Regions from separate parts of the Mesorhizobium sp. 8 genome, predicted to be linked through region 3. Evidence: predicted binding sites of a transcription regulator. Region 3 holds the regulator's gene; each other region holds the start of a gene.

What was found. Region 3 encodes LexA, which represses DNA repair genes until DNA is damaged. Its sites were predicted from a motif close to TGTTCNNNNTGTGTTCNG; they were not measured.
Positions count from the first base shown of each region.
Region 1: the regulator LexA is predicted to act here: its motif matches at 2,270-2,287, upstream of FGU64_RS23135 (sel1 repeat family protein).
Region 2: the regulator LexA is predicted to act here: its motif matches at 2,398-2,415, upstream of FGU64_RS21670 (damage-inducible protein).

Region 1 covers NZ_CP040914.1:4,799,566-4,809,069, reverse strand. Annotated here, with positions in the region: gene FGU64_RS00005 (acetyl/propionyl/methylcrotonyl-CoA carboxylase subunit alpha) at 1-280, shown strand, start outside; gene FGU64_RS23140 (branched-chain amino acid ABC transporter substrate-binding protein) at 472-1,593, opposite strand; gene FGU64_RS23135 (sel1 repeat family protein) at 1,869-2,135, opposite strand; gene FGU64_RS23130 (DUF2147 domain-containing protein) at 2,574-2,915, shown strand; gene FGU64_RS23400 (hypothetical protein) at 3,125-3,295, shown strand; gene FGU64_RS23125 (hypothetical protein) at 3,321-3,506, shown strand; gene FGU64_RS23120 (AMP nucleosidase) at 3,687-5,084, shown strand; gene FGU64_RS23115 (DUF922 domain-containing protein) at 5,094-5,645, opposite strand; gene FGU64_RS23110 (endonuclease/exonuclease/phosphatase family protein) at 5,945-6,982, shown strand; gene FGU64_RS23105 (DUF922 domain-containing protein) at 6,987-7,589, opposite strand; gene FGU64_RS23100 (electron transfer flavoprotein-ubiquinone oxidoreductase) at 7,696-9,378, opposite strand.
Region 2 covers NZ_CP040914.1:4,489,769-4,499,272, forward strand. Annotated here, with positions in the region: partial or broken gene FGU64_RS21660 (PHP domain-containing protein) at 1-173, opposite strand, end outside; gene FGU64_RS21665 (DUF6504 family protein) at 170-1,693, opposite strand; gene FGU64_RS21670 (damage-inducible protein) at 1,608-2,360, opposite strand; gene FGU64_RS21675 (hypothetical protein) at 2,718-2,960, shown strand; partial or broken gene FGU64_RS23665 (DNA methyltransferase) at 4,036-4,563, shown strand; gene FGU64_RS21685 (LysR substrate-binding domain-containing protein) at 4,972-5,838, opposite strand; gene psrA (iron-containing alcohol dehydrogenase PsrA) at 5,933-7,060, shown strand; gene phnD (phosphate/phosphite/phosphonate ABC transporter substrate-binding protein) at 7,134-7,847, shown strand; gene FGU64_RS21700 (DUF6551 family protein) at 7,811-8,311, shown strand; gene FGU64_RS21705 (hypothetical protein) at 8,514-8,846, shown strand; gene FGU64_RS21710 (Holotricin-3 precursor) at 8,854-9,282, opposite strand; gene FGU64_RS21715 (GntR family transcriptional regulator) at 9,407-9,504, shown strand, end outside.
Region 3 covers NZ_CP040914.1:821,683-831,186, reverse strand. Annotated here, with positions in the region: gene FGU64_RS03845 (ComEC/Rec2 family competence protein) at 1-2,187, shown strand, start outside; gene lexA (transcriptional repressor LexA) at 2,210-2,947, opposite strand; gene glp (gephyrin-like molybdotransferase Glp) at 3,062-4,267, opposite strand; gene moaC (cyclic pyranopterin monophosphate synthase MoaC) at 4,264-4,770, opposite strand; gene trpC (indole-3-glycerol phosphate synthase TrpC) at 4,773-5,588, opposite strand; gene trpD (anthranilate phosphoribosyltransferase) at 5,592-6,602, opposite strand; gene FGU64_RS03815 (peptidyl-prolyl cis-trans isomerase) at 6,599-8,485, opposite strand; gene tpiA (triose-phosphate isomerase) at 8,608-9,372, shown strand.

The sequences.
Region 1 (9,504 bases), 830 kb from region 3:
CGTGAGCTATACCTTTGCCGTGCCCGATCCGCTGGCGAGCGCCGACGAGGCCGGCGCCGGTACGGGTTCGCTGCGCGCGCCGATGCCCGGGCTGGTCAAGGTCGTGCGCGCCGCTGCCGGGGAGCGTGTGGCGAAGGGGCAGCCGCTGCTCATCCTGGAAGCCATGAAGATGGAGCACACCATCGCCGCTCCGCATGACGGCACGATCGCCGAAATCGCTACCGAAGGCGCGCAGGTCAGCGACGGCACCGTTCTGGTGCGCTTCGCAGAGGAAGGCTGAGAGTGCGTCCTTCGAGGCTCGCTGTCGCTCGCACCTCAGAATGAGGGAGGTAAGCTGCCAACTCCACCTATTGAAGTCAGCATCAAACGGTCCTCATCCTGAGGTGCGAGCGACAGCGAGCCTCGAAGGACGCACCCCAAAGCAAATGGCCGGGACGAACCCGGCCATTTCCGTTTTCCTGCGGCTATCGATCAGGGCTGGATCGGCGCGTACTTGCCGTCGTGCCACTGGTTGATGTCGTAGCTGGCATTCTTCATGTCGCCCTTCTCGTCGAAGACCACGTCGCCGACCACGGTGTGGATCGCCTCGCCATTCTTCAGAGCTTCGGCGACCTTGGCCGGGTCCTCGCTGCCGGCGCGCTCGATGCCTTGAGCGAACGCCTGGATGACGGCATAGGAAAACAGCGTGAAGCCTTCCGGCACGAAACCGCCGGCCTTGATCTTCTCGACCGCTTCCTTGGCTTCCGGCTTGGCCTGCGGATCAGACGGGAAGACGAACATGGTGCCCTCGCCGGCCGGGCCGGCGACCTGCCAGAATTCTGGCGAAGCGATGGAATCGGGCATGATGAGCTGGAACTTGAAGCCCTGCTCTGCCGCCTGACGCAGGATCAGGCCGGCCTCCGGATGGTAGCCGCCGAAATAGACGACGTCGGCTTTCATTTCCTTCAGCTTCGTTACCAGCGCCGAATAGTCCTTCTCGCCGGCATTGATGCTTTCGCGCAGGATTTCCTTGAGGCCGTTCTCGTTCATCGTTTTTGCGACGGCATCGGCGACGCCCTGGCCGTAGGCGCTCTTATCATCCAGCACAACCACGTTCTTGCCGGCATATTTCTTGGCGATCCATGGGCCGATGAAGGCGCCCTGCTGGTCGTCACGCGTGTAGAGGCGCATGATCGTCTTCCAGCCCTTGGCGGCTGCGTCGTCGGTCATGACCGGGTTGGACGAGGCCGGGCTCATCATCAGCGCGCCGCCCTCTGCATAGACGGCCGAAGCCGGAATGCTTGAGCCGGAGCAGGCATGACCGTCGATGAACATGACGCCGTTCGCGAGGATGCGGTTGGCGATCGATACCGCCTGCTTGGGATCGCACTGGTCGTCCTCGATCTCAAGTTTGATCTGCTTGCCCATGACGCCGCCCTTGGCGTTGATGGCATCGGCCGCGGCCTGCGCGCCCTGCTTGAACTGGTCGCCGATGGTGGCGAGCTGACCGGTCATCGGGCCGGCAACGGCAAAGGTGATGTCGTCGGCATAGGCCGCCGAGCTGGACAGCGCCGCAGCCAGCAGCGCCGCGCCCAGATATTTCTTTCCAATCATAGTCCAAACCTCCCCAAAGCGCGCGAAGCCCCCTTGGCCCGCGTCGGCGTTGTGGCCGCAAGATTCCATCGCCGGAAGCGGATGTCCAGATGGTTTGGCGGTTTACGGTCAGAACCTGCGCCAACATGGTGAAAATGAAAGGAGAAAGCCGCGCCGGCCTTATCTGGCCGGTCGCGGCTTTCCCCTGACGAACACTCCCGGCGCCCCCGCGATCCGGTGTCATCCGCCTTCCCTGTCACGGTGCCGGCGCCGCCATGCAAGTGGCGCCGAAGAAATCAATGCATGGTCATCCATTCGCGCGCTTCGCGCAGCGCCCGGGCGATCTCGGTCTTGGTCATCGTCGCCGACAGTTCGGAGCGCAGTTCGGCGGCGTGTGCCGAGCCCTTGATCGCGGCGATGTTGAACCACTTGTGGGCGGCGACGACATCGGTCTCGCAGTCGCGACCGGTCGCATACATCATGCCCAGTTCGAACAGAATGTCGGCCTGCGCGGTCGTGCCCATGGCGCCGAAGCCGGCTTCAGACATTTCGAAACGTGCCATTTCCAGTCCCCTTTTCCGATCCCTGTCTGCTCCCGAGAGCCGTCTTCATTGTCCCCTGGAGACGTGCCCTTGCGATGCTTCCGAGAATGGCGGCGAGCCTTGAATTGCGCGTTAAATGGCGTGCTTAATTTGGAGAAAACAAAGCTAAAACAAGAGGTAAACGTGACAAATCGTTAAGGATGGCAAGCCGTGGCTTTGCTGGGTTTCGTCTCGATTTCGATGAAAATGCGAACAACGGGAGGCAAGACTTCGCTAACCACGCAAAAGCATCGCCCCAATCGCCGCATCCAGAAAAGCTCGTACCCGACGTCCATGACAACCCCGAAAAATGTTGCGAACTTCCGCAGCGGCACCGGCTTTCGCTCGGCCGGCTCCCGGAATAGCTTACGTTTGCGTAAGCGGTAGACAGGCCGGTGGCCGCAGCAAGGGAGGTCTTCGATGTTTCGCAAGGCAGGCATGGCTCTCGCAGCCATATTGATCGTGACGGGTTCGGCGCTGGCCGACCCGATCGAAGGCAACTGGAAGACGCAATCGGGCGAAACGGCGTCGATCGCGGGCGGCGGCTCGTTCTCAATCACGCTCAAGACCGGCAAATACGCCGGCAAGACGATCGGCTCGCTCAAGGCCGCCGGCGACAACAAATATGCCGGCTCCATCACCGACCCGGCCACGGACAAGACCTACAGCGGCAAGGCGACGATCTCCGGGGCGACGATGAAGATGAGCGGCTGCGTGCTTGGCGGCCTCATCTGCAAGAGCCAGACGTGGCATAAACTCTGAAGCGAGCAGGTAAGTTTCCCGATAATCGGGCGGGGCGAGAGCCTCGCCCGTTTCCTTTTGGCTGCCCGCACGACCGGCAGCGGCAGTCTGCGTAGCGGCTGCATCCGCTTTCGCCATGTTTAATCAATTTGAACGGCACATGAACGGCCACCTCAGAGGCGGTTCAGGCCGATCCTGGCATTGTTGTGTCCATACCAAGGAGACAACCGATGCTCGCCCGCCGCTTTACCATCGTCTGCCTGCTGATGACGCTGTTCGGCATGTTCTTCGCCATCCTGGTCGCCGAGGCCGGACGGCCGCAGCGCAACTGGGGCGAAGCCAGCGCGCGAAATTGCGGCGTGGACTGCCTCGGCCAGCTGCCGTCCCGCAATGGCCGGTGAATTCGAGGCGGAAGGAACGGCGATCATGAACAAGTCGATCACAAGCATTTCCCGCCTGCTGACGCGGACCACCGTCATCCTTTTGTGCCTGGCGGCGCCCGTGCTGGCGGTGCCCGTCGTCAAGTCCGGCCCCAGCCATACCATCGAGGCGCCGACGATGAAGAAAAGCGGCGCCGGCCTCGTCCTTCTGGTCAGCCTGCAGCGCGGTTGAGCAGGCTGGGCATATCCGGAAGGAACACAGTGTCACGCCTCTCCCCAGCGCCCCGCCGGCCCTATATAATGGGCCATGGAAAAGCGAATCTATCCTCAAGCCATCGAATCGATCGTCACGCCGGAGCCCTACGGCCGGCATAGCTTCGACGACGCCAAAGAGGCGGTCGCGGCACTCCAGATGCTCTACGATCGCAATACGCGTTTCCTGCGCGACTCTTTCGCGAAACTGGCCGCTGACGGCGACATAACGAAGCGCTATCGGGCCTTCTATCCCGAAGTCGGGGTAACGACGACATCCTTCACGCTGGTGGATTCACGCCAGGCTTACGGCCACATGCCGACGCCGGGGCATTTCTCCACCACCGTCACGCGGCCCGACCTGTTCGAGAGCTATCTGGTCGAGCAGCTCAGGCTGATCATGCGCAACCACGGCGTCCCGGTGACGGTGTCGGAATCGGAAACGCCGATCCCGCTGCATTTCGCCTTCCTCGAAAACACGCATGTCGATGGCACCGCGGCCGAGCGCATCAAACGGCCGATCCGCGACCTGTTCGACGTGCCGGACCTCGACGGCACCGACGACCAGATCGCCAATGGCACGTTCGAAGTGGGGCTGGGTGAATCGCGGCCGCTGGCGCCGTTTACCGCGCAGCGCATCGACTATTCGCTGCATCGGCTGACCCACTACACGGCGACCAGCCCGCAGCACTTCCAGAACTTCGTCCTGTTCACCAACTACCAGTTCTACATCGACGAATTCTGCGCCCGCGCCCGCGCGCAGATGGCCAATGGCGGCGAGGGCTATGCCGAATTCGTCGAGCCCGGCAATCTGGTGACGCGCGCCGGGGAAAGCCAGCCTTCGGCGGGCATCGCCCCGCTGCGCCTGCCGCAGATGCCGGCCTATCACCTGAAGAAGGCCAACCATGGCGGCATCACCATGGTCAATATCGGCGTCGGCCCCTCCAACGCCAAGACGATCACCGACCATATCGCCGTGCTCAGGCCGCATGCCTGGGTGATGCTCGGCCACTGCGCGGGCCTGCGCAACACGCAGGCGCTGGGCGACTACGTGCTGGCGCATGCCTATGTGCGCGAGGATCACGTTCTGGACGACGACCTTCCGATCTGGGTGCCGATCCCGCCGCTGGCAGAGATTCAGGTCGCCTTGCAGGAGGCGGTGCAGGAAGTCACCGGGCTTTCCGGCTACGACCTGAAACGCATCATGCGCACCGGTACGGTCGCCACCATCGACAACCGCAACTGGGAACTGCGCGACCAGCGCGGGCCTGTGCAGCGGCTGTCGCAGTCGCGGGCGATCGCGCTGGACATGGAATCGGCCACCATCGCAGCCAACGGCTTCCGCTTCCGCGTCCCCTACGGCACGCTTTTGTGCGTCTCCGACAAACCGCTGCATGGTGAGTTGAAGCTGCCTGGCATGGCGACCGAGTTCTACAAGCGACAGGTGGCGCAGCACCTCACCATCGGCATCCGGGCGATGGAGAAGCTGGCGGAAATGCCGATGGAACGGCTGCATTCGCGCAAGCTCAGAAGCTTTTCGGAAACGGCCTTTCAGTAACGGCGGACCTCAACCGCCATTGACCAGCCCCAGGATGAGGCGGTGCATGTTGCCGCGGTCGCGGAATTCCTCGCGGTCGAAGTCGCGGCCCTGCTGGCGCTGCGTGTCGGAAGCGGCCTTGAGACGCTTGGTCAGTTCCTGCCTGATGACCTTGCAGTTCGGATCGTTCTCGACGGTGAAGCCGACGGAAAAGCCTTCAATCGTTCTGACCATCGCCTTGATGGTGTCGCCGTGCACCTTTTCATGGGCCAGAACGCCGGCAGCGAACGTATCCCAGTGCCGGCGAACGGCATCTGGCAAGCGGCCAGCTGGCTTCGGCACCGTGTAGGTGATGGTGAGCCACGGCTTGGCCGCGGCCAGAACGCAGGCGCTGCCGCGATTTTCGTATTTGCGCGACCATTTGAGGTCGAAAGTCGTGTGGGCGATGGCACGGCTGCCGCCAGCCGTCGGGCCGTTCTCCCCGATGGAGACATAGAGTTCCTCGCCGGTTCTTCCGGTTATCGGATAGGTGGCGACTTTCTCGGCGATCTGTCCGTCGGCCGATACCGGCGAGGAGACCATCGACAGAAATACAAGGAAGGACAGGAGACGGGCAAGCGGCATGATCGGTCTTCCGTTGACGCTTCTCATTGCCTCATCGAGCCTTCGAGCGCCAGAGTAGCGGCATTGCGACGAACGCACTCCGCCGCTCCCGTCCATTGTCCTTTGCCGGATTCATACGATACCGGACTGATCCGTCCGGCTGCAAAATGCCGGTTTTCCCTTGCCGCATTTATGCGACGCCCGGCGGTTCCGTCCGGCTGCAAAATGCTCTATCGCCTACCATCAATGAGCCGTATTTTTCAGGTCGATCCGGCATTATGAAAACCGCGTCGAAGCCGCATCTCATTGTTCTGGCCGCCTACGCCGCCATGCTGGCGTTGGCGCTGATGGTTCTAGCCGGCTATTTCGGCGCTTATTCTTCCTTCCTCGACGCGTTCAGCCATTTCCGCGTGCATTTCGCCGCGGCGGCGGCACTGCTGGCTCTGGTGCTTCTGGCGACGCGCTTCCGGCTGACGGCAGGCTCTGTGCTGATCTTCGCCGTCGCTTGCCTCGCCACCCTTCCCGCCAGCGTGTTCGGTCTGGCGGCTCCCGTACAGGCCGGCTCGATAGCCGCGGCGAACGGCCAGCCGATCTACCGGCTGTTGCAGATGAACCTGCGCTTCAACAATCCAGCCCCTGAAAAGGTGCTGTCGCTGATCGGCTCCGTGCAGCCCGATATCATCACCTTCGAGGAAACCTCGCAGATGTGGGAGGACAAGCTGTCGCTGGTCGCCCATGCCTATCCCTATGGCATCCGTTGCGGCGGCGAGTACGGGACGACGATCCTGTCGCGGCGGCCCTTCGTGGAGGGAAGCGAACCGGGCTGCTACGAGTCCGGCACATTGGCCACGGCGAGGGTGGATCTGGGCGGCACCACGGTCGACGTCGCCGCGGTGCATCTCGGCTGGCCTTGGCCCATCCGCCAGATGCGGCAGATCGACAGGATCTCCGCGCCATTGGCTGCTTTTGGCGACGATGCCATCATGGCTGGCGACTGCAATGCCGCCGCCTGGAGCTCGGCGGTGCACCGGCTGGCCGGCAAGGGCGGATTCACGATCATGCCGTCCGTCGGCGCAACCTGGCTCTGGCGGCGGCTGCCGGATGCTCTGCGCTATTTCGGCCTGCCGATCGACCAGGTCTTCTCCAAAGGCGGCGTCACCATCCATTCGGCGAAGAAGCTGGCGCCGGCCGGCTCCGACCATCTGCCGATCCTGGTTGAATTCAGCGTGCGCCCGAGAAAGCCGCAGGACGAGAACCAGACCGCCACGGTGTCGGCCGAGCCGGAGCGCACCGCCCGGCTTGGTGGTAACGGCTGAAACGTCAGCGCTCCCGCACGAAAGCGGCGACCAGCCGCTCGACCGGCCCGCCGTCGCCATGCTCGCGCTTGTCGAAGGCCACCTGCCGTGCCTCGTAAGTGCGATAGACCGCATCGATGCGCCGTTTCGCCTCGCGACGCGTGCGCTGGCAGGCTAGATCGTCGTCAAAGGCAATACCGCGCGTCGCTTTCGAGGCGGCCGACACCATGGCACGCGCTATGCGCCCATGCGTGTGTTCATGCTTGCGCACCCCGGCGAAGAAGCGCTTCCAGCGGGCGGCGAGCGACGCTGGCATGGGTGACGTTACGCGCGGGAACATATAGGCGAGGTTCAACGTGCCGTCGGCGGCGGTCAGCCGACACATCTTGCCGGTCGACCTGACCTCGAACCGCCAGTCCACCGTGTATGTGGTCTGGGCGATGGCGCGTGTCATGAAGCCTTGCCTGGGCCCGTTGCGATCCATAGCGTCGACGAGAGCCTGCCCGGTACCGCCGACGATCGGATAGGTCTGCGTGCGCGTCACGACCTTGACGCCGGCATGGACCGGAGCGGTCAGGCAAGCGCCGACCACGGCGGCAAGCATCGTCCTAACGGCGATCGAGCGCATGGCCTGTTTCCGCAGCATCGATCAAACAGACCATGAGGGGCACAAGGATTCAACGCCCGGCAACGTCGCATATCCCTTTCCGTCGCCGCCTCGCGGCGGAGCAGACTCACATGCCCTGATAGACAGGTCCCTCGCCGCCCTGCGGCGGCACCCAGTTGATGTTCTGGTTCGGATCCTTGATGTCGCAGGTCTTGCAGTGGACGCAATTCTGCGCGTTGATGACGAAACGCACGTCCTTGGCCGTTGGATCGGCGGCGGCGTTGCCGTCCTTGTCCACCCACTCATAGACCCCTGCCGGGCAGTAGCGCGTCGACGGCCCGGCATAGATGTCGTGCTCCGAGCGTTTCTGCAGATCCATGTCCTTGACCAGGAGGTGAACCGGCTCGTTCTCCTCGTGGTTGGTGCCCGACAAGAACACCGAGGAGAGCCTGTCGAAGGTCAGAACGCCGTCCGGCTTGGGATAGTCTATCTTCCTGTGCTGGGCCGCCGGCTCCAGCGAGGTCGCGTCGGTCTTGCCGTGCTTCAGCGTGCCGAAGGGCGAGAAGCCGAACAGCGTGTTCATCCACATGTCCAGACCGCCGAGGCCTATGCCGGCGATGGTACCGAAGCGCGACCACAGCGGCTTGACGTTGCGCACCTTCTTCAGGTCCTTGCCAATGGCGGTGTCGCGCCAGGCGTCCTCGTAGGACGAAAGCTCGTCGTTGGCGCGGCCGGCGGCTATCGCCTCGGCGACATGCTCGGCCGCCAGCATCCCCGACAGCACCGCGTTGTGCGAGCCCTTGATGCGCGGCACGTTGACCAGACCCGCAGCACAGCCCACCAGCACGCCGCCGGGGAAGGACAGCTTCGGCACCGATTGCCAGCCGCCCTCGGTGATGGCGCGCGCGCCGTAGCCGATGCGCTTGGCGCCGGCAAAGGTCGGCGCGATGGCCGGATGCGTCTTGAAGCGCTGGAATTCCTCGAAAGGCGACAGATACGGGTTCTTGTAGTTCAGGTGAACGACGAAGCCGACCGCCACCTGGTTGTCTTCCAGGTGATAAAGGAAGGAGCCGCCGCCGGTCTTCATATCGAGCGGCCAGCCGAAGGAATGCTGCACCAGCCCCGGCCTATGGTTTTCAGGCTTGACCTGCCAAAGCTCCTTCAGGCCGATGCCAAACTTGCCCGGCTCGCGGCCTTCCGAAAGGCCATACCTGGCGATGAGTTGCTTGGCCAGCGAGCCCCGCGCGCCCTCGCCGATCAGCACATACTTGCCCATCAGCGCCATGCCGGGCGCAAAGTTCGGACCGTGCGTGCCATCCTTCTCAACGCCCATGTCGCCGGTGATAACGCCGGTCACCGCGCCCTCGTCGTTATAGACGAGTTGTGCGGCTGCGAAGCCCGGATAGATTTCGACGCCGAGCGCCTCGGCCTTCGTCGCCAGCCATTTGCAGACGTTGCCGAGCGAGACGATGTAATTGCCGTGATTGTTCATCAGCGGCGGCATCATGAAATTGGGCAGGCGGAAGGAGCCGGCCGGGCCGAGCACGAGGAAATGATCGGCGCTCACCGGCGTCTTGAAGGGATGGTCCCCCTCCTCACGCCAGCCGGGCAACAGCCGGTCGATGCCGATCGGATCGACCACCGCGCCGGACAGGATATGCGCGCCGACCTCGCCGCCCTTTTCCAGCACGACGACGGACAGATCGGGATTGACCTGTTTCAGACGGATCGCCGCCGCAAGGCCCGCAGGACCCGCGCCGACGATCACAACGTCGAATTCCATGCTCTCGCGTTCGATGTCGTCGCTCATCTCGTCCCTCCGCACTGGCTCAGCCGCATCGGCATCTGCTGGTTCCTGCGCTCCATAGCGCAGGAATGCTTGCGGGAAAACCGAGGCAAGCGCAACAAGCCCTGTTCCAGACCCGCACCAATCGTC
Region 2 (9,504 bases), 1.1 Mb from region 3:
TTGGCTGCCTCGCGCGCCCGCACAATGCCCGCCAGCGAGTTGCGGTCGACAACGGCAAGCGCTTCGATGCCGATCATGGCGGCTTGTGCGAATAGCTCGTCGCAGGAGCTGGCACCGCGCAGGAAGGAGAAGTGCGAGGTTACCTGGAGCTCAGCGTAGCGGGGCGCGTTCATCCGAAAATTCCATGGATGAACCAGCGCTGGCTGCCGGTCGTTGGATCCTCTCCGTCGCCGGCACGAAAGAGCCAGTAGCGTTCGCCGGTCTCGTCTTCGACGCGGTAGTAGTCGCGCACCGCGGCGAGTTCGGCATCGCGTTTCCACCATTCGCCAAACACCCGCTCTGGCCCGTCCGCTCGCTTCACGCGCCGGCGCACGCCGCGCCAGGTGAAGGAGACTGGGGGATGGTCAGGAAGCAGGGCAATGGTCTCAACCGGTTCGGGATGAAGGAAGAGGCGCGCAGGGCGTGGCCAAGCATCGGGCCAGCTCGTACCGCTGTCGGACGCAAGCGCCGGAACGCGGCAGACCGAGCGCTCGGGCACATCGCTCATCACCGGCGCGGCGCGATAAAGCGCGCGTTCGCCGACACGGTTGGCGAGAGTGTCGATCAGATCGGAGATGTCTGGTTCGACCTCCTCGACCAGGGAGGTCACGATCTGGCGCGCGTCGAGTCGCTCGGCGATGGTGGCGCACAGCGTCATTGCCTCAATGCCGAAGCCCGGATCGATGGTCTCGATCCTGTCGCAGAGCAGCCGGGTGAGACGCTTCACGTCGCGCACCGGCTTGGCCATGCCGACGCGGACGGCCTGCGCGCGACTGTCGACACGCTGGCAGATGAGGTCGAGCCGGCGCGCGCCCTGGCCTTTCTGTTCAAGCGCGGCACAGAGCGCCTCGACCAGCTTGCCGATATACCTGCCGATCGTCTCGGCCGCCGAAATTGGTTCGGCGAAGAGCCGCCGCACCTCTGTCAGTTCCGCGGGCCGGATCGGCTCGATCGGATCGACCGAGCGGCCAAGGGCTGCATCGAGGCGACGGCCGAGTTCGGGGCCGAAGCGCAGCGCCAACGGTGCACGGGGTTGGACCGCGACGTCGCCGACCCGATCGAAGCCGAGCAGGCGCAGTTCAGCCGGTATGCCGCGTGGCAGGCGCAACGCCTCGATCGGCAAATTGGTGATGACGTTGGCGCCATGACCGCGCGGTGCCACCGCCGTGGGTTGGGCAACAAAGCGCGCGAGCGCATGAGCAGCTCCCCAGGTGTCCGCGATGGCGACGCGCGCCGCGACGCCGGACATGGCCAGGCGGCCCACCAGGCCGTCGAGCATGGCGAGCTCGCCACCATGGAGATGCTCGGCGCCTGTCGTGTCGATGACGATCCCATCGGGGGGATCGGCGGCAACGATTGGCGCGATGCGTTGCAGGATCCAGAGCGCCAGACGATCCAGCGCCGCGGCCTCGCCTACGGGGTCGGCATCGCGGACGGCAAGGCCTGCCACCAAAGCCTGCGCCTTGGCCGCAGGCATGCCGACGCGCACGCCGAGCGCGGTGGCCGCCGCATCGGCTGCCGTCACGATCCGCCGGCTTCCGTCTCGGCCAACCACGATCAGCGGTGCCTCAGCGGGCGGCGCTTTGTCGCCGGTCATGCGCCGTAGCCGGTCGGTGGACCAGTTCGGCAGGAACAGCGAGACGACCCTTCTCATCACAAGCTTCCAGTTCGAAATCTGCGGATTCGCCGGCGCGGGCCCGGATCAACTCGACGAGCCAGCGCGCCCGTCCGACGCCGGGGACCGGCAGGGACGTGGACGGCAGTACCGAAACCCGCCAGCGGGTTGCGGCAGCGGTAGGCAGGCCGAAATCCGTAGCGTGGGCCTGCCGGCGCCAGCGGCGTAGCGCGAGGCCGATGGTCCCGGTGCCCTCAGCGGCGAGCATCAGGCGGCGCGAGGCCTTCATCGACAGGTGCGCAACCTCACCGACGACAGCGCCGAGCGCCCCATGGCGAAGACCCTCCTCCATACAGGCGAGAACGCTGGCTTGGTCGCCAGCCTCGAGATATATCACACGGTCGGGTGGCAGGCCGGCCTGGGCGACCGCAGGAGCGAAAATGTCGGCCTGGGTGATGCACCACAGCACGCGCCCTTTGGTGCGGGCGGCAATGCCTGCGGCAAACAGGGCCGCTGCGGCGCCATCGACCACGCCGTGGCCTCCGCCCGCAATCTCATGCAGCGCGCCCCGCGCAAGGCCCTGTCCGGGCAGGCGTGAATCGACCTCGGCCAGCCCGAAGGGCAGCACCGATTGCACGCGGCGGCGATGGCCTTCGATCTTTTCGATCTGCGCGCGCAAAGCGTCGATGGCGGGCTGAGGCCGCACGATATTGATCGACCTCCATGTAAGGGCCTTGCAATCATGTTCTCTATTTGTTCTAACGATGACATCGAAGAGTCAAGCTCGATTCCGTCGCGCCAGGGGAAGAGTGATCGCTCCGGCCCACCAGCGGTTTGCGTCGCGAGGACAGTGTCGTCGCCGGCCCGCAGCACCTGGAACGGTTGACAACGTCGAGATAGCGCCCGCACGGCGTCTTGATTTCGGTAGTTCTTGGCAGGCGTTGGTGATCGACGATGGGCTTTGCGCGGGTGGATTTCGCGATCCAGAATTCTGTATTTCTGTCTTTCTGGATAGAACGATTTCTGGCTTTCGGGATTGCAAGAAAGGCAGAAATCTGTATCCTTGCCTCGCGTCGCGCGACCGGGGGTGGTCGTCGCCGCGCCAAAGGGGGCGGCTTTGGCCAGCAGACGGACCGAAGGCAGCAGCGAAAGCAGTACGCTGGAGAGCGAAAAGGAATCGCTCAACTTCAAGGTCAGCCCCCAGTTCAAGAAGGAGTTCAAAGGCTTCGCCGTGTCCGAGGGGATCAGCATGACCGATCTCCTCAAGGAAGGTTTCGCCCTCACGAAGAAGAAGCGGCAGAAATGACCGCGCGTGCCCAGGCGGGCAGAATTCTCCACGCGCTTGCGTGGCGCAGGTGGCGCCCATGACGCTGGACGAGACAAACCGTCCCGGTTCCGAAGCCGAGTGGCTGTTCGCTATAGCGGAGGGTCGCGCCTTTCCGGGCGTCGACGGACTGGTCGCGGTGGACGGCTATAACCCCCTTGGCCGCGCGCCAGAGGAAGTTGCGGTCATGGAGAAAGCACGCGACTACGGAGCGCGTGCCGTATTCTTCGAGGCTGGCCGGCACGGGCGCGCCCCTGTCGCCCAAGCCCTCGTGTTCGACGCCAGCACGGCGGTGGACGATGAGGAGTTTGCAAAACTCCACAAGCGGCTGTGGAGTTGGGGCGGTGTGCCTCTCGTCTATCGCGCCGCGCCGGGGTGCATCCAGTTGTTCCGCTGTGCGCACGAACCGGATTTCGTCGGTCCGGACAATGTGCCGGTCTGCAGGCCAATCCGAAGCCTGTCGGTCGCTGCCGAGATCGCCGCTCAGGACATTTGGTGGAACGCGGCCCGCATCCGCAACGGCACGATCTGGGACGACCCGACCGCATGTGACCTCATGCTCTCGGCACAAAAATCGGCGCACCGAACGCTCGTTGAGGAGGTCCGGGCGCTGGCCAAGCAACTCACCGAGAGTGGCTTGCTTGAGGCGCGGCTGCGCCGTCGCCTGCTCATTCTCGCGCTGCTCATAGCCTATCTCGAAGAGCGCTCGGTCCTCCTGCCCAAGGATTTCGCGCGTGCGCGCAAAGGCGCGACCCGTTTCTTCGAAGTGCTGGGCGATGGCGCCGCACTTGTGAAATTGCTCGAGACCCTGGAGGGGCGTTTCAACGGTCACGTGTTCCGACTGACCAAGCAAGAGCGGGCCGCGTTGCTCGCGAGCAGCGAGCTTGCGAGCTATGCACGGCTTGTCGAGGGACGCGAGGATGCGACCGGTCAACTGAGTCTGTGGCGGCTCTATTCGTTCCGTGACCTGCCGGTGGAGCTGATCAGCAATATCTACCAGCTTTTCGTCAAGGACGCGGCGAGTTCCATTTACACGCCGCCGGCGCTCGTTCGGTTGATGCTCGAGGAGACTTTGAGCTGGGAGCGCCTCGATACGCTGATGGCCGGTGAGGGTGTTATTCTCGATCCGGCGTGTGGATCGGGCGTCTTCCTGGTGGAAGCCTACAAGCGGCTTGTGCTGCATTGGCGACTTCACAATGGTTGGGCTCGTCCAGGTATCGACGACCTGCGTCCTCTCCTGCAGCGGGTGCATGGCGTCGACCTTGAGGAAGGAGCCATCGAACTCGCAGCATTCAGCCTGTGTCTCAGCTTGTGTGACGCGCTTCAGCCGGAAGAGATCCGTGCCAGTGTGAAGCTCTTCCCACCGCTGGCGAACGAGACATTGCACTGGAGCTGCTTCTTCGAAGCCAAGGAGAAGGGGCTCATCAAGGTCCCCGTCGCGGTGCTCGTGGGCAATCCCCCGTTCGAGTCGACGCTGACGACGGAGGGGGCCAAGCGGAGCTACGCCCGCTATACCAAGACCTACGGCCTGCTGGCCGACATGCAGCTCGCATACCTCTTCCTGCATGAGGCGATGGAGCTGCTCACGCCCAATGGCATCGTGGCGTTGGTCGAGCCGGCCGGCTTTCTCTACAACCAGAACGTCGCCCCATTCCGGGGTGGCATTTTCACGCGCTGGAATGTGCGCGAGATCCTGGACTTCGTCTCGGTTCACCGCCACGACCGCGCCGCCGAGCGCCGCGGTCGCCTGACTCTGCCTCGCTCCGCCCAACAGCCTGCGCAAGGCCGGCCCGTAGGCTTCCTCCATGCCGCTGCGGACCATGTGGACAGCAAAGAGGAGCAGCATGGCTGCTCCAGCCAGATGAAGAAGGATGAGGGAAAAGTGCATGGCTCACGTCCCTGGCAGCAAGCGGACAGGGTTGTGGGCAGGGCTGCTATATAGTCAATTCTTTAGTTTCTATGGAATCATAGGTTAAGCCTATAGATCGGCTCCTCAGGGAGTGAGCACGGTCTGCATGAACGCCTCGATCTTCGGCGAGTGCCGCCGCTCCTGCAGGCAGGCCAGCCGATACTCCGTGTGAATCTCGGCGTCTTCTATATGGATCGTGGTCAGGCGCGGATGGGCGACGAACTCGAAATCCGCCACCACGCCGATGCCGAGGCCGCGCTCGACCGCCTTCCAGACACCTTCGCGGCTGCCGATTTCGAGCAGCGGCTTGATCTCGATACCTGCCTTTCCGGCGGCGCGCTCGAAGGCACGACGCGTGGTCGAACCGGTTTCGCGCAGGATAAGCGATTGTCCCTCAAGCTCGGCGATGCCGACGCTCTCGCGTCCGTACCAGGGGTGCTCGGCGTTAACGAACACGACGACCTCGTGCGTGCTGAACGGCACCGAGTAGACGCGCGGATCGTCGACGACATGCGCCAGGATGGCAACGTCGGAGTCCAGGTCGAGGATGCGCTGCAGGGTCTGGTCGGAATTGCCGAGCAGCATGTTGACCTTGATCGACGGATACTTCGCCAGGAAGCGCGCCACCATCTCGGTCGCGTGGAACGGACCGACCGCAGCGAGGCGCAACTGACCGGTCGTCAGTCGGCCGCTGCTCAGCATCAGTTCCTCGGCTTCCTCGTTGAGGCTCATGATGCGCCGGCTGATGTCGAACAGTGCAGCGCCCGTTTCCGTCAGCTCGACGCGGCGGCCGCGCCGTACCAACAACTCCACGCCGTAACGCTCCTCCAGTTCCTTGACCTGGGTGGTCACGGTCGGCTGGCTGATGTGAAGCGCTTGGGCGGCGGCCGTGAATCCGCGGTGCTCGGCGACCGCGTGAAACGAGCGAAGATGGGTAAATACTATAGCCACAGCCTATGATAAGCGACGAAGATTTGTATTAGTCAATGGATTTGGGGTTTGCCAGACTTCCCTTCAGACAACGAATTCAGACAGGAAGCCTGCCGTGTGGTCCTATCGCAATCCCGTTGACGTCCGCTTCGGCCGCGGCAGTTTTTCCCTCCTGGGCGATCTCCTGAAAGGCCGCAGCTACGCGCTCGTCACCTACCCGGACACCTATTTCCGCTCGCTGTCGGCCGAACTGGAAGCCAAGGCCGGCAAGCCGCTCCTGGTGATCGACGACATTGCGCCCAATCCCGACATCGCGCTGCTCGAGGTCCAGACGGCCCGCTTCGCGAACCTCTCCAGGACGCCGGACGTCGTCGTGGCGCTGGGCGGCGGCTCGGTCATCGACTCGGCCAAGGTCTTTGCGGCGGCGCGAGGCGACTTCGCCGCGATGGACGCATACCTGAAGAAGCGCGCTGGTGCCGAGACGATCAAGCCCTGGCCGCTGATTGCGGTGCCCACCACCGCCGGCACCGGCAGCGAAGTCACGTGCTGGGGCACGGTGTGGGATAATGCCGGCGGCGTGAAGTTTTCGCTCGCCCATCCCGGCCTCTATCCTGAATTCTCCATCGTCGATCCTGACCTGATGGTCGGCAAACCGCGCGACCTGACCATCCAGACCGGACTGGACGCGCTGTCGCATTCGCTGGAAAGCCTGTGGAACCGCAGCGCCAATCCAGTTTCCATGGCGCATGCGGTCACCGCAGCGCGCGGCGTGCTCGCAACCTTGCCCCGGCTCGCGGAAGACCTGCGCAATGCCGAACTGCGCGAGGGCATGGCACGCGCCGCGACGCTGGCCGGCTTTGCCTTCTCCAACACCAAGACGGCAATCGCGCATTCGCTGTCCTACCCGATCACGTTGCGCCACGGCGTGCCGCACGGCATCGCCTGTTCGTTCAGCCTGCCGATGATTATCCGCAGCGTCGCCGGGGAGGGCGGCATCTGCGCCGAGGGGCTGAACGCGATCTTCGGTACGGATGCCGAGGGCGCGGCCCGGCAGCTCTCCGATGTCCTGGCAGGGCTTGGCGTCGCCACCGACTATCGGCACTACGGCATCGACGCCGAGGAGTTCCGCGACCTCGTCGATCTCGCCTTTGACGGCGAGCGCGGCCAGAACTTCATAGGCAGCAAGAAAAACCTGCATGCGGCGGCAGATCTTGGCAAGGAGGAGCGCAAGGCTGTCGCTTAGCTGTCATCCGGCGGCGGTAGGCGGCACAATGCCGTCCACCACCGTCCCGATCAACTGTTCAAGGGAGGAACACATGACCGTTTTGAAACGCTTTCTGGCGGGCCTTGCCACGGCCGGCGCCATCGTCGCCTATGCGGGCAGCAGCCAGGCCGCCGAAGAATGCAAGAACCCCGACTCGCTTGTCTTCTCGATCATCCCGACGGAAGAGACGACGCAGGAACTCGGCATCTACAAGCCCCTGATCGACAAGATCAAGGAAAAGACCGGCAAGTCGGTCGAGTTCTTCATGCCGACCTCCTACGCTTCCGTCATCGAGGGCATGGTGAACGGCTGGGTCCAGATCGGCGTGCATGGGCCGAATTCCTATGTGCTGGCCAAGGAAAAGGACCCCAAGCTGGAGGTCTTCGCGACCTACACCAAGGCCAAGGGCCATTTCCAGGAAGAGGGGCCTGGCTACAAGGCGGTCCTCGTCGTCAAGACCGGCTCGAAGTTCGACAGCATCGAGAAGCTGAAGGGCAGCGTGCTCGCCTTGGCCGACCCGGCCAGCACATCGGGCAACCTTCTGCCGCGCATGGTCTTCGGGCCGCTCGTCGGGGTCGGGCCGGACCTGGAGAAGTATTTCTCCAAAGTCGTCTATTCGGGCGGCCATGACCAGTCGGCGCTCGCCGTCGAGGAGGGACGTGTCGACGCGGCCTGCCGCATTTGCCATGCTGCCTTTTCACTTATGACAGCCCCGAAGACGAGGCTCGAATGTTCATCGTCGCCAATCGAGCCCGCAAACCGATGAATCGCCTGGATGATTTCCACGCTGCTTTGGCGGCGGCAGATGAAGATGCGATAGAGATCCAGCGGCTGGTAACCGAGGCAGGCATGAGGATGGCTCGCAACACCTCGTCCACCGCGTGGAAGGCGGGAGAGGTTGCTTTCACATCTTCCATCGCGACTGCCTTGCGACGGCATGGCCCCGCGATTGTGTCAGCGGTGCTGACGAGCATAGCTGAGGCCTATGAGGGGCTTCCTCTGACCTATGGTGCATCGATATTCGGCGCTTTGATCAAGCTCTTCGCAAATCCGCCCGAAGGCTTTGACCCGGACGACTTGGTGCCCACGCTGAGACAGTTCGATATGGTGTTGGTGGGCGAGGCGGTGAAAGGCCTTAGCGGCGGCGACTCCCGCGCGGTGGCTGTTCACGGTGCCATCCTAGAATGCTTGGGCCAGATAAAAACGGCTGAAGGCGAACTGCCGGTGTAGTTCCGACAATTGCATCAATGTCGCACTCGGATCAGGTCCGAGTGCGACAGTTATTTGCGGGCCTAGGCTTCGGACGGAGCCTTGTCAGATTGCGGCCGCTCGATCGCGAAGCCCAGCGCCGAACGGCGCATGGCTTTGCCGATGCTCTGGTCTCAGCGCTCCTTCACTGCGCGCGTCTTGCGCAGACGGATGTCAGGCGAGGGTGCCTGAACCGCGACACGCGCAGAAATGGCAACCGGTTCTCGAGAATCGGCCGGCTGGCAGCGCGATCCGAGCGCTGGGTTGGCTGGGGCCGGAGAATGCGGATGCCGTTTTGAAAATATTGAAGGGCAGGCTTTCATCGGCCGACTTCAGCGAACTCGTGACGGCCGCACCGCAGTTGCCTACGTGGTTTGCCCAAGCCATAGGGAAGGCTCCCTTCGATTGCAGGGCAATTCGAAATCCCAGCAACCTGATCGCCGATGCGAAAGCTCTGCTGCGTGATCGAAAGTGCGATTTGCGGCGGGCTGCGAAATGGCTTTATCAAGTCACGTAGAGCGCCGTTATTGCCGAGCGTCCAGCAAGGCGTTGATCCGGTCGATCTCAGCCGCCGACAGTTCGGTTCTGCCGAATGCCGCCGCCAGTTGCATTTCCGCGTCATCCAGCGCTTGCGCCTGGGCGGCTGGGTCCTGAAGGGCCAGTGCCGCCTCGCGGCTGCTTTCATAGGCGGCAATCTTGCCGACCGCCGAGTTGGGGGCGGCGTGCTCGCGGGCCGTGGCCGATGCGTGAGCCGCGCTCAACGCTCCAAATGAGCGGGTAACAGACGCACTTTGCGACGTCGCCACGAAGGTTCTGTGCGTAGCGGATTTGCCGTGCACAGCGGCCGATTTGTCGTGGCTGGCCGACGATTTGCCATTGCTGGAGCCGCCGCGCCCGCCATTGCCGTGTCCGCCGCTGTTGCCGGCACCCTTGGCGTGGGCTGCGCTGGTCAAGCTCAATCCATCGACAGAGGCTAGCGATGCACCTCCGGCTGCCAAGCCGAAGCAGGTCAGTACGGCAAGGTAAGCTTTCACTCTCATGGGAGTCCTCCTGCGAAAGCCGGCCCGAGAGGCGCCCTTGCAAAAAAAGCTTGCCTTCGCCCAGTGTATCTACTTAGTGTATCCAATCATCGGATGCGATCGGGAGGCGATCTTGGCGAAGGCTTCTGCCACGCA
Region 3 (9,504 bases):
CCGGTGTTCCTCTCCGGCGGCGCGATCTTTTACTTCTCGCTCGCCGCCGAGCCCGGCTTTGTCCAGCCGATCGCCTGCGCCGTTGCCCTTGTCGTGGCGGTGCTGCTGGCGCGCCCGCGTCCCCGCCTGCAACTGGCGCTGGCGGCCGCGCTGCTGGTGGCGCTGGGGGTGTTGTGCGCGAAGGTCGAGACCTGGCGCGCCTCGACCCAGATGCTCGGCGCAGAGGTGTCGACACGGCTGACGGGCCGCGTCGTCGCCATCGACGCCATGGCCAGCGGGCGGATGCGTCTCACCCTCGATGTCCTCTCCACCCGGCGCCCGACGCTGCGCTACCAGCCGGCGCGCGTGCGCCTTTCGGCGCGCGCCGTGCCTGCCGGGCTGGTGGCCGGCGATACGGTGAGCGGCTTCGTCCGGCTGTTGCCGCCGACCGGACCTGTGCGGCCGGACAGCTACGACTTTTCCTTCGAAAGCTATTTCGCCGGCATCGGCGCCAGCGGTTTCTTCCTCACCAACCCGAAGCTGGAGAAAGCGGTGCCGGCATCGCTCGCCGCGCACCTGCCGGGGATGGTGGAACGCGCGCGCGATGCCATCGCCGAGCGCATCCGCGCCGCCATCGGCGGACCGGAGGGCGAGATCGCCGCCGCGCTCATGGTGGGTGTGCGCGCCGGCATCCCCGAATCCATCAACGAGGCGATGCGCAAGACCGGCATCTACCACATCATTTCGATTTCCGGCCTGCACATGGCGCTGGTGGCCGGCACGGTGATGGCCCTGTTGCGCGGCGCCTTCGCGCTGTTTCCGAATTTTTCCTCGCGCCGCCCGGTGAAGAAATATGCGGCGGGCGCGGCCTTGTTCGCCATTGCGGCCTATCTGTTCATCTCAGGCGTGGTGGTTGCCGCCGAGCGCAGCTTCATCATGCTGGCGGTGATGCTGACGGCTGTGCTGTTCGACCGGGCGGCGCTCACCATGCGCAACCTCGCGATCTCGGCGATCGCCGTCATCGTCGTGTCGCCGCACGAGGTGGTCGGGCCGAGCTTCCAGATGTCTTTCGCCGCCACCGCGGCCCTTGTCGGCGCCTATGCCGGCTGGAGCGACAGGCGTGCAGCGCGCGGCGACCGGACGCCGCCGCCGAACCGTTCATGGCCGGGCGCCGTCGTGCACCGGATGGTGGCCGCGACCGCCGCCCTGGCGGTGACGTCCATCGTCGCCGGCAGTGCCACGACCCTCTATGCCATGTGGCATTTCCAGCGCGTGTCGCCGCTCAGCCTTTTCGCCAACCTGGCCGTGATGCCGATCGTCTCGGTGCTGGTGATGCCGTTCGCCGTGTTTGCCGCGCTAGCCATGCCGTTCGGAGCGGACTGGCCGTTTCTCTACGTCATGGGCAAGGGGCTGGCGGCGATGATCGCGATTTCCGGCTGGATCGCCGAGCGCTCGCCGCTCGACGCCGTCGGGCTGGTGTCTGTCCAGTCGGTCTTGCTGGTCACCGTTGCGCTGGTGATCGCCACCATGACGACGACGTGGCTCAGGCTGGCGGCGCTGCCCTTTGCGCTGGCCGGGCTGGTGACGATCCATCAAGTCAGGACACCGGACGTGCTGGTTTCCGAGGATGCGCGGCTGGTGGCGCTGCCCATCGGCGGCGGCGAACTCGCCATCAACCGGGCGCGGCCGAACGAATTCACCTCAGACAACTGGCGGCGCGCGCTCGACGCCGAGACGCTGGTGAAACCCGAGGCGCTCAAAGGCAAGGACATGCGCTTCGTCACCACCGACGCCGCGCTCGATCTGCCGTCCGGAACGCCGTTCCTGTGCGCGGGCAAGCTCTGTGTCGCCCGCCACACGTCCGGCGCTATCGTCGTGTGGGCGCAGAACGCCGACGACGCGCGGCCGGCCTGCGCCTATGCGGCGCTGATCGTCATCGCCGACGCGACCGCGAAAAATCCCTGTCGGAAGCTACCCGTTGCGGTCGTCACCGCCAGCGACCTGGCGCGCTCCGGCAGCGCGGCCATTACGTTCGATCCGGTCGCGGCCGACCGGCCGCCGCAGGTCGGTTTCGCCGTCGAGGAAAACTATCGCCCATGGCATGCCCAACGCGCCTTTTCGCGCGAGGCGAGGGGACTGATGCCGTATCAGCGCAAGACCGGCAACAAGAAACAGCAGCGGCGGAGGACAGGCTCACGGCCGGGATGACGGCGTCGGTGCCGCTGCTCCCTCAATACCGCCGGATCAGGCCGACCAGCTTGCCGCGCACCGAAACACGGTCAGGGCCGAAGATACGGGTTTCGTAGGCCGGGTTGGCGGCCTCCAGCGCGATCGAGGCGCCCTTGCGACGGAAGCGCTTCAGCGTCGCCTCCTCGTCGTCGACGATGGCCACGACGATCTCGCCCGGCGTCGCCGTATTGGCGTTCTTGATGATGACGGTGTCGCCGTCGAAAATGCCGGCCTCGATCATCGAATCGCCCTTCACCTCGAGCGCGTAGTGCTCGCCGCCGGAAATCATCTCGGGGGGGACGGTGATGGAATGAGTCCTGTGTTCGATCGCGGCGATCGGCACGCCGGCCGCGATCCGGCCCATGACGGGGATCGACACTGCCGAACCGGCGTCGTCATTGCCGGCGGCATGCAGGCGCTGCGCTTCCCTGGCGGGTCGTCCGGCGCCCGGACCGCCTTGCCCGAGGCCGCCCTGGATGACGCCCGGCGAAAACTTCCTCGCCGCGTTGAGGCCCGGCGCGATGGAATCGGGCAGCCGCAGCACTTCCAGCGCACGCGCCCGATTCCGCAGCCGGCGGATGAAGCCGCGCTCCTCCAGCGCCGTAATGAGCCGGTGGATACCGGACTTGGAGGCAAGGTCCAGCGCTTCCTTCATCTCGTCGAAGGACGGCGGGATGCCGCTCTCCTTCAGCCTTTCATGGATGAACAGGAGAAGCTCGTGTTGCTTGCGTGTCAGCATGGCGGACCCCCAGGCGCTCGAAACAGAATCGGAAAACAAACCCGGAACAAACACTATCTGTTCCAGTTGTGTTCCGCAACCGTTTAAAGTTTCATGAATGCCTTGACGATTTGTTCAGCGCAGCATCAGCACCGGGCAGGCGTCACCCTCGGCGGCGGCCGGCGCATGCGGCGCGCGCACGATCAGGCCGTTGGCGTCGGCCAGCTTGCGCAGCATCGAGGAATCCTGGATGCCGAAGGGCGTGGCAACAAGACGCCCGTCGTCCTCGCGCACGACCGCCCTGACATAGTCCTCGCGGCGGTCGTTCTCCCGCATCGCGGCGCCGAGGTGGGCGATTCGGATATCTTGCGCGAAGGGACGGCCGCCGAGCTTCGCCAGAAGTGGTTTTACGAAAAGCTGCGAGCACACCAGGCTGGCGACCGGATTGCCGGGCAGGCCGATGCAGCGGATGGCGCCCATGCGGCCGAACATCAGCGGCTTGCCGGGGCGCATGGCGATCTTCCAGAAATCCAGCGTCATGCCTTCGCCGGTCAGCACGTCGTGGACGAGATCGTGGTCGCCGACGGAAGCACCGCCCAGCGTGACGATGACGTCGGCGCCCGCCGCGACGGCTTGTCGGACCAGCGCCGCGATGGCCTCCTTGCGGTCGGCGGCGATGCCGAGGTCGAGCGCCGTAGCGCCCACCGAAGCGGCGGCGGCGGCGACGCCATAGGCATTGGAGGAGATGATCTGGTCGGGGCCGAGGGCGTCTCCGGGTGCCACCAGTTCGTCGCCGGTGGCGATGATGGCGACCAGCGGGCGGCGCACCACCTCAAGACGCGGGTGGTTGGCGGATGCGGCGAGCGACAGTGCCGCCGGATCGAGCAAGCGCCCTTTTTCCAGAAGCAGGTCGCCTTCGCGGAAATCCAGCCCGGCACGACGGATGTTGCGCTCGGCGGCGGTGGGCTCCAGCACCTCTATCGCGCCGTCGCCGAGAGCGCGCACGTTTTCCTGAATGACGATGGTGTCGGCGCCGGCCGGCAGCGGCGCGCCGGTGAAGACGCGCACCGCCTGGCCCGGCCCGACCGTGCCGTCGAACGCGCGCCCGGCCGGGGCGGCGCCGATCACCGTCAGCCGGGCAGGGGCGGTGGCGACGTCGGCGGCGCGGGTGGCGTAGCCGTCCATGGCCGATGCGTCGAACGGCGGCTGCGTGCGCAGGGCCACGACCGGCTCGGCCAGAACGCGGTCATGGGCTTCGTGCAGGGCCACGCTTTCTGCCGGCAGCGGCTCGACGCCGTCGAGCAGGCGGGTCAGCGCTTCCGCGACAGGCACCAGCGTCATCGGCCTGCTGTCCCGTCTTCGTCAGCTTTGTAGCTGCCGGACTTGCCGCCGGTCTTCTCGACCAGCCTGATGCCGGAAATCGTCATGGCGCGGTCGACCGCCTTGGCCATGTCGTAGATGGTCAGGCAGGCGACGGACGCGGCGGTCAGCGCCTCCATCTCGACGCCCGTCTTGCCGGTGACGCGCGCCAGCGCCGTCACCTTCAGGCCGGGCAGCGCCTCGACCGGTTCGATGTCCACCGAAACCTTGGTCAGAAGCAGCGGATGGCAGAGCGGGATCAGTTCGTGCGTCTTCTTGGCGGCCATGATGCCGGCAATGCGCGCCGTGCCCAGCACGTCGCCCTTTTTCGCGTTGCCGGCCACGATGGTCGCCAGCGTCTCGCGCTTCATCGAGACGAAGCCTTCGGCGACCGCCGTGCGCTCAGTCTCGGCCTTGGCGCCGACGTCGACCATATGCGCCTCGCCCCGGGCGCCGATATGGGTGAGGCCGGAAGCGCCGCTCATGGTCAGGCCTGCGCCGCCATCGCGGCATCGAGGCCGAGCAAGGCGCGGGTTGCCGCCGTCACGTCGGGCTGCCGCATCAGGCTTTCACCGACGAGGAAGGTGCCTATGCCCACCTTCTCCAGCCTCCGGCAATCGGCATGGGTGAAGATGCCGCTTTCGCCGACAAGCAGCCGGTCGGCCGGCACCAGCTTCGCCAGCCGCTCGGAGGTTTCCAGCGTCGTCTCGAAAGTACGCAGGTTGCGGTTGTTGATGCCGATCAGGCGGGACGACAGTTTCAGCGCCCGCTCGGTCTCGGCCTCGTCATGCACCTCGATCAGCGCGTCCATGCCAAGCTCGGTCGCCGCATCCTCCAGCGCGCGCGCCATGGCGTCGTCGACGCAGGCCATGATGATGAGGATGGCGTCGGCGCCCCAGGCGCGCGCCTCGTAGACCTGATAGGGATCGAACAGGAAATCCTTGCGCAAGGCGGGCAGGGCGGTCGCCGCGCGAGCGGCGGCCAAAAATTCCGGCGCGCCCTGGAAGGAGGGCGCGTCGGTCAGCACCGACAGGCAGGCGCCGCCGCCGGCTTCGTAGGCGCGGGCCAGCGCCGGCGGGTCGAAGTCGGCGCGGATCAGGCCTTTCGACGGGCTCGCCTTCTTCACTTCGGCGATCAGCGCGAAGCGGCCTTGCGCGCGCTTGCGCTCGAGTGCCGCGCGAAAGCCGCGTGGGGCGTCGGCGTCCTTCGCCCGCGCCTTGACCTCGGCCAGCGGCAGGCGCGCTTTGGCGGCGGCGATCTCGTCCAGCTTATAGGCTTCGATCTTTTTCAGGATGTCGGTCATGGCCTATTCGTTCGACACCTTGACCAGCTTTTCCAGCACGGCATGCGCCTTGCCGGCGTCGATAGCCGCGGCGGCCTCGGCGATGCCGTCTTGCAGTGTCGCCGCCTTGCCGGCGACGACGAGGCCGGCGCCGGCATTCATTAGCACGGTGTCGCGATAGGCGCCCGGCTTGCCCGAGAGCACGCCGCGCAGGGCCTCTGCATTGTAGGCCGCGTCGCCGCCGCGCAACTCGTCCTTGGTGTGGCGCGACAGGCCGAATTCCTCCGGCGTCAGCGTGAAGGTGCGGATTTCGCCGTTCGCCAGTTCGGCGACATGCGTCTCGCCCGTCGTGGTGATCTCGTCGTAGCCATCGCCATGGACGACCCAGACATGATCGGAACCAAGCGCCTTAAGGGTCTCGGCCACCGGCTCCACCCATTCCGGTGCGAAGACGCCGACAAGCTGTCGGGCGACACCGGCCGGGTTGGTCAGGGGACCGAGCAAATTGAAGATGGTGCGGGTGCCGAGTTCAACCCTGATCGGCCCGACATGCTTCATGGCCGGATGATGGTTCGGCGCGAACATGAAGCCGATCCCTGCCTTGCCGACGCAACGGCCGATCTCTTCCGGAGGCTGATCCAATTTGACACCGAGCGCCGTCAGCACGTCGGCGGTTCCGGTCAATGAGGACAGGCCGCGGTTGCCGTGCTTGGCCACCGGCACGCCGCAGGCGGCGACGACGAAGGCCGAGGCGGTGGAGATGTTGACACTGTGCGAGCCGTCGCCGCCGGTGCCGACGATGTCGACCGCGCCGGCGGGCGCCGTAACGCGCAGCATCTTGTCGCGCATGGTGGCGACGGCGCCTGAAATCTCGTCCACGGTCTCGCCGCGCGCCCTGAGCGCCATCAGGAAGCCGCCGATCTGGCCCGGGGTCGCGTCGCCCGACATGATGATGTCGAAAGCCTCGCGCGCCTCGGCGAAGGTGAGCGGGGTGCCTGCCGCAATCTTGGCGATATGCGGCTTCAGCGCGCTCATTGCTGCGCCTGTTCGACGGCGACCTGGTCGATGCGCACGTCGTACTGCGTCTGCAATTGCGCCACGAGCTCATCGAGCAGATCGTCCGAAAGGCCGCCGGCGAAGGATTTCTGCGCGTCTTCCGGAACGGAGCTGGCATCGGCGCCTGCCGGCTCGAACACCTCGGCGACCTTGAACAGGATCTCGCCGTCGCCGGTCGGGGAGGGCACGATGCCGGTGCCGCCTTCACCGACGCCGAACATGATGGCGGCACCCGCCTTGCCGAAGTCGGCGTCGTCGGCCTCGCGCTTCAACCCGCGCTTGGTCTGCTTTTCCAGCTTCAGTTCGGTTGCCAGCGCGTCGAGCGACGTGCCGTCCTTGAGCCGCTTTTCCAGCTCGGCCGCCTTGGCGGAGAGCCGCTTGGTGGTTTCCTCGGCCGTCCAGTCGGCGGCGACCTTCTGGCGTACCTCGTCCAGCGTACGGTCGCGGGCGGGGGTCACCGAGACGACCTCGTAGAACAGGTAGCCGTTGTTCGCCGTGGTCAGTCCGTCGTTCTCGATGCCCGCTTCGGCGTCGAAGACGGCGCGGATGAGGGCGGCCGATTCCGGCAGGTCCTTGATGACGCTGCCGTCCGGCCGCTGGCCGGCGCGGTCGACGGCGTCGACGGTGACGACCTTGAGCTTCAGCTTGTCGGCGGCCTCCTGCAAGGTCGCGCCGCCGGCGCGGGCGTCCTCGTAGGAATCGTGCACGTCGAGCAGGATGCGGTTGGCCTCGCCGAGCGCGATCTGCTTGCGGATTTCATCCGAGACCTCGGCAAGCGGCTTGACGACTTCCGGCGTAATGGCGGTAACGCGCAGCAGCACCGGGCCGAAGCTGCCCTGGACGACGCCGCTGACCTGGTTGAGGCCGAGCGCGAAAGCCGCGTCGGCGACTGCCTTGTCTGCGATCTTGTCCTTCGACAGGGTGCCGAGCAAGGTGTCGGCCTCGTTCTTGCCCTGCGCCGTCGCGAGCTTGTCGAAAGTGCCGCCGGCCTTGAGCGAATCGAGCGCCGCCTGGGCCTCCTCGGGCGTCTTGAACACCAGCTGCTCGATCGTGCGGGTTTCCGGCGACGTATAGCGCTCCTTGTTCTTCTCGTAGTCTTCCTGGACTTGGCTGTCGCTGACCGAGCTCAGGTCCATGATGTCCTCGGGCTCGAGGCGGACATAGGAGAACTTGCGGTATTCGGGAGCCGCATAGGTCTTCCTGTTTTCCTCGAAATAGGCCTTCAGCACGTCGTCGCTCGGGGCCTCGATCGGCTCGACCATCGACTTCGGCAGCGAGAGGTAGTCGATCGTGCGGTCTTCGCCGCGATAGAGCGCCACGGCCTTGAGGAAGGTGTCGGGGGCCTTCAGCCCGTCGGAAACGGCTTCGACGATCTGCTGGCGCACGGCGACCTGGCCGCGGTTCTTCAGGTAATCCTCCGGCCGCATGCCGACCTGCCGCAGCACATATTCGAACATCTGCCGGTCGAACTGGCCGTTCTGTCCCCGGAAGGCGGGGTCCTCGCGGGTCAGTTCGGCCAGCCGGTCCTTGGAAAGGCCGAGGCTCATCTTGCGCGCCTGCTCGTCGAGCACGGCGCCGGAGACGAGCTGCGCCAGAACCTGGTTGTCGATGCCAAGCGCCTTCGCCTGGTCGCGCGTCAGCCGCTGGCCGAACTGCTGCGACATGGCGTTGATCTGGCGGTCGTAGGTGAGGCGGTATTCGGTCACCGAAACGGAGGTGCCGCCGGCGGTGATGACCGACTCGTGGCCGGCGACGCCCGCTATGCGGCCGGAGATGCCCCAGACCGCGAAGCTGAGGACCAGGATCGACAGCAGGGTCTTGGCTACCCAGGTTCCTGCCGCGTTTCTCAAAGTTCCGAGCATGATGCCGTCCAAATTGCCTGTCGCCAAGCGCAATAGCGTCCTTCCTTTCCAGTGTCGATTGCTTTGTGACCTGTTTTTGGTAGTGAGGACGCTCGGCAAACGGCCATCGGAGACAACAGCCCATGACACCCGGAATCCGCCCGCTCGTCGCCGGCAACTGGAAGATGAACGGCACCGGCGCCTCGCTGAACCAGCTTCTGATGATCGGCAACGGCTTCATGAGCGGCCTGGATGCCGAGACGGAAGCGCTGGTTTGCGTGCCGGCCACGCTGCTCACGCGGGCGGCGGAAATCCTGTCGCGCACGCCCGTCCATGTCGGCGGCGAGGATTGCCATGCCGAGGAGAGCGGCGCCCATACCGGCGACATTTCCGCCGAGATGCTGAAGGACGCCGGCGCCAGCCACGTCATCGTCGGCCATTCGGAGCGCCGCGCCGACCATGGCGAGGACGACGCGACGGTGCACGCCAAGGCGGCCGCGGCCTGGCGGGCGGGTCTCGTCGCCATCATCTGCATCGGCGAGACGCGCGCCGAACGCGAAGCCGGCGCCACGCTCGACGTGCTGTCGCGCCAGATCGCCGGATCGGTACCGGTGAGCGCCACCGCCGCCAACACGGTTCTCGCCTATGAGCCGGTCTGGGCGATCGGCACGGGGCTGACGCCGACCGCCGCCGACGTCGCCGAAGCGCATGCGCACATCCGGGCGCGGCTGGTGGAGAAGTTGGGGCCGGCCGCGGCGAAGATCCGCATCCTATACGGCGGCTCGGTGAAACCGTCCAATGCGCGCGAACTGCTGTCGGTCGCCAATGTCGACGGCGCGCTGGTCGGCGGGGCCAGCCTCAAGGCCGCCGATTTCCTCGGCATCGCGGAATCCTATCAGGCCGTCTGAGCCCATCCAGCGGCCCGCGCGGTTGCAAAGCCGCCCGACGGCCCCATATTCGGGGCACGGGCTTGGAAATGCCACGAAAGCATTGTATTGAGCCGCCTCCAATCGAGCGGCTGCGTTCGCGCAGGCCGGACG